2 regions of the Gordonia sp. L191 genome follow, and region 2 is predicted to be linked to the other one. Evidence: riboswitches for the same ligand, from Rfam matches in the RefSeq annotation. Region 2 holds a riboswitch; the other holds the start of a gene.
The links. A riboswitch is a leader RNA that binds a small molecule or an ion and turns the genes downstream of it on or off. The one in region 2 is predicted to bind S-adenosylmethionine.
Positions count from the first base shown of each region.

Region 1 (2,197 bases), 580 kb from region 2:
ATCCCAGCCGGGGATCGCATCGAAGGCCTCGGGCCCGCCGACCAGCGGCCAGAAGATCAGCAGGTCCGAAGCGAAGATGTCGATACGTTCGGGAGACACGACCGTGCGTGCGCCACCGGGCGCGAGCCCCTTGACCGCCGGGTCGAGAACCAGTCCGAGCTCGGCGAGCAGTTTCGCGGAGGGGTCGGTGTCGCTGGTCACCACACCGAACTGATTCTGCGGGGTCAACTGTCCGAAGGTGAACGTCTTGCCCTGGCTCGCCGGGTATTTCGCCTTTGTGGTCGCGATCTGCTGCTCGACCTCGGCGACGGCCTCATCGGCCTGCTGCTGCTTGCCGAAGATCCGGCCGGCCGTCGTCATCACCTCCTGCCAACTGTCGGTGACGGTGTTCTTGGCCATCACCGGAATCGTGGGGGCGATCTGCGTCAGGCGGTCGTAGGCCGCGCGGTCGGGCAGGTATCCGGCGAGGATGACCTGCGGGGCGAACCGCGCGATCGCGGCGACGTCAGGGGGACCGGCCTCCACGTCATAGGTGACGATCGTCGACGAGTGCTCCGGCGTCCAGGCGAAGCGATTGTTCGGGCCCGAATACCCCTGCGCGAGGAACTCCGCCGTGATCGGGACCCCGAGGCGGATCAGCGAATCCGACCACGCGCCGCCGAATGTCACGACCTTGGTCGGATCGCTCGGAATCGTCGTCGATCCGTACTGGTGCTCGACGGTCACGATCTCACCCGTGGATCCGGCCGGGTCGTCGGGGGACGAACATCCGACAAGGGCGACGAACACCAGGGTCAACAGGCCGGCGAGGACTCCACGAACACGCATTTCGTTAGGTTAGGCTAAATCGCCGGTATCGGACAAGACCGACGTGGGCGTTCCGACGACGCGGCCCGTCATCGACGCCGTCCGGGCGTCCGGGTTAATCCCACGGTGACCGAAAGTCTGTGCCGCATACACGCCCGGACGCCGTCGACGTACCCGGGTGACTCCTGACTTTCTTGCCGTGCGCCGCGCCGTCGACCTACCGTGAATCGACCATCTGGAGCGACCGAGAGACCCGGCTCGTCGACGTCGCAGCAACCCCCAGAGGAGGGTGCTAACGCCGGGATCGATGGGAGTCGGCTCGTGCCATTTCATGACCATGCCCCGTTGTCGGTGCTCGACCTCGCACCGATCAGTGAGGGCTCCAATCCTGCTGCCGCACTGGCCAATACGATCGGCCTCGCGCAGCACGCCGAGCAGTGGGGCTATCGCCGCTACTGGGTCGCCGAACATCACTTCGTCGCGGTGGCCGGCTCCAACCCGGCCGTCCTGATCGGTCAGATCGCCGGTGCCACCACCACCATCCGGATCGGGTCGGCGGCGGTGCAGGTCGGCCAGACGACCGCGGTCTCGGTCGTCGAGTCCTTCGGACTGCTCGACGCCTTCCATCCCGGCCGCATCGACCTGGGTCTCGGACGCTCCGGTCAACGGCGCGCGGAAGCGGTCACGGCGACCCCGAAGGCTTCGACATCGACGGCTTCGGCACCTGCGGTGACCCTGCCGAGCATTCCCGGCCCGAGTCGCGTCGTCGACGGTGTGGTGCTCCCCGAACCATTCGATGTGTCGGCGCTGCTGGCGAATTCGCGCCTGGCGCGCGGCTTCGAGGTACTCACCCAACCCGGTGCGCAGACCCCGGACTTCGCCGAGCAGGTCGCCGACATCGCCGCACTGCTCGAAGGCACCTATCGCAGCCCGTCCGGTCTCGAACTGCATGCGGTGCCCGGTGAGGGCGCCGACGTCGAGCTCTGGATCTTCGGCAGCAGCAAGGGCCAGAGCGCCCAGGTGGCCGGCGCGCGCGGACTCCCGTTCGTCGCCAACTACCACGTGAGCCCCGGGACCACGCTCGAAGCGGTGCAGGCCTACCGCGCCGCCTTCCGGCCGTCGGCGGTGCTCGCCGAACCGTACGTGGTGGTCTCGGCCGACGTGGTGGTCGCCGAGGACGACGACACCGCACGCCATCTCGCCTCCACCTACGGGCACTGGGTGTACAGCATCCGCAGCGGCCACGGCGCCGTCGAGTATCCGGATCCGGCCACCGCGCCACCACTGGCCGACGAGCAGCGCGCACTGGTCGCCGACCGCCTCGAGACCCAGTTCGTGGGCAGCCCCGACACGGTCGTCGAGCGTCTCGCCGCACTCGGAAAACTCACCG
Region 1 covers NZ_CP125996.1:756,194-758,390, forward strand. The annotation lists gene QNM97_RS03550 (ABC transporter substrate-binding protein) at 1-828, opposite strand, end outside; SAM riboswitch class I at 1,036-1,121, shown strand; gene QNM97_RS03555 (LLM class flavin-dependent oxidoreductase) at 1,129-2,197, shown strand, end outside.
Region 1: another riboswitch for S-adenosylmethionine. It lies ahead of QNM97_RS03555 (LLM class flavin-dependent oxidoreductase); the one in region 2 lies ahead of QNM97_RS00830 (aminotransferase class V-fold PLP-dependent enzyme).

Region 2 (2,197 bases):
GCGTCACGCAGCGTGGGTCGACGGACGACGATGGCCGACGGCTCGGCAGGAACGTCGTCGGCGAGCGCGACCCGCAGCGACGGCCGTCCGATGCTGATGCGATCGAGTTCGATGGTCATGCCGGGTTCCCTCCGGGTGAGGTCGAGATGAGTTGTGCCAGAGCGTCGATCAAGCGGTCGATGTCGGCGGCCCCGGTGCCGAGGCCGAAGCTCGCGCGCACGGCGCCGTCGGGATGGCCGAGGCGAGTGAGGATCGGGTGGGCGCAGAACTTTCCGTCGCGCACGCCGATGCCGTGTTCGTCGCTGAGGTATTCGGCGACGGCGCGCGGTGCAATGCCGTCGACGCCGAACCCGGCGATCCCGACGCGATCGGTGATGTCGTCGAAGATGCGGAGTGCCTCGACGCCGTCGATCCGCGCGAGACCGTCATCGAGACGGCAACGCAATTCGTGTTCGTGCAGGCCGATCGCCTCGAAGCCGATCTCGGTGATCGCCTCGCAGGCCGCGGCGATGGCGATGGCGCCCAACACATTCGGCGACCCTGCTTCATGCCGCGCGGCACCGGTGTGCCAGGCGGTGGCCGCGCAGTTCTCGTCGGGCCCGTCGACGACGCTCACCTGCGCCGAGGCGCCACCGCCGGCGAGATACGGGTCGGCGGCGTCGAGCCAGTCCGTTCGTCCGATGAGCACTCCCGCCCCGAACGGCGCGTAGACCTTGTGACCGGAGAACACCAGGTAGTCGATACCGTGGCTGACCATCGACACCGGCCGGTGGGCGACGAGCTGGGCTGCGTCGACGAGGATGCGCGCGCCGTGTCGATGCGCGATGGCGGCGAGGCGACCGATCGGCAGCACCTCACCGGTGACGTTGGAGGCCGCGGTCACCGCGAGCAACGCCGCGGGTGCCGCGGCCAGTTCACATTCGAGCGCGACGAGGGTGTCCTCGATACCCGGACGCGCGGTCACGATGCGGGCAGTCCCGGAGTCGCGCGAGACCCACGGCAGCAGATTGGCGTGGTGCTCGATGTCGAGGACGACGACGTCGCCGGGGGTGCAGTGGGCCGCCAGATTGATGGCGTCGGTGGTGTTACGGGTGAACACAACGGTGTCGTCGGCACGCCCACGCACAAAGCGCCGCACCGTCTCCCGGCACTGCTCGTAGCGACGGGTGGTGACCTGGGACAGATGGCCCGCACCGCGGTGGACGCTGGCGTACTGGTGCAGCGACGCGGCGACGGCGTCGGCGACCGCGGTCAGGGCGGGGGCGCTCGCGGCGTAGTCGAGGTTGGCGTAGGCCACTTCGTTCCAGTCGGCGAGCTGCACCGGCTGTCCTGCGCCGACGACCTCGGCGAGCGGCTCGAAGGACGACGGATCTGCGCACACGGTGGCGGCGATCGATGCGGGGGTGACGACAGCAGTCATCGAAAAATCTCCTTGGGAATCCACGCTTGCCGTGTCCGGGTGGTACACGGCCAGGTCGTCACCCGGAGCACCCCACCGCGGAGGAGGGTTGCCGACCAGCGAGCCGGGGCTTGTCACTGGCACTCATGACCTGCACCAAGGGTGGCCTATCACGTCCGAGGGTGTCAATTTTCACTCAGCGTGGGCGAAATCCCGGCGTCGTCCGGCGCTAGGTTGGTCGGGTGAGCGGCGAACCTGTGGGAGATGAGGGAACGGGGCCTGCCCCGTTCGTGTTGTCGCGTCCGCACGGAGCGGTTCGGGCCGAGGGCGTTGCGCGACGATTCACCGCGGTCTCCGACGCCGCCGAGGCACTGCGATCCGGTGCGGTGGCGTCGGTGGTCGGCGCACTCCCGTTCGACCCCGCCGATCCGGCCGCGCTGTTCGCACCCACGCGGCTGCGTCGGGAACAGGCGCTGGGTGGGCGCGCCCCCGTCCGTCATTCACTGACCCACCTCGTCGAGATCCCCGACGCCGCCACACATCGGGAGCGGGTGCGCCGGGCGGTGGCCGCCATCGGTGTCGGCGACCTCGACAAGGTGGTGCTCGCGAGAACCGTTGGTGCGGTTCTTGATTCACCGGTCGAGATCGGCGATCTCCTCGAGGCGCTGGCGCACGGCAATTCCGAACGCAACGCGTTCGTGGTCGACACCCGCCACTCGTGGCTGCTCGGCGCGAGCCCGGAGTTGTTGCTGCACAAGAGCGGCCGCGAGGTCACCTGTCATCCGTATGCCGGTTCGG
Region 2 covers NZ_CP125996.1:176,528-178,724, reverse strand. The annotation lists gene QNM97_RS00835 (hypothetical protein) at 1-119, opposite strand, end outside; gene QNM97_RS00830 (aminotransferase class V-fold PLP-dependent enzyme) at 116-1,420, opposite strand; SAM riboswitch class IV at 1,438-1,551, opposite strand; gene QNM97_RS00825 (isochorismate synthase) at 1,642-2,197, shown strand, end outside.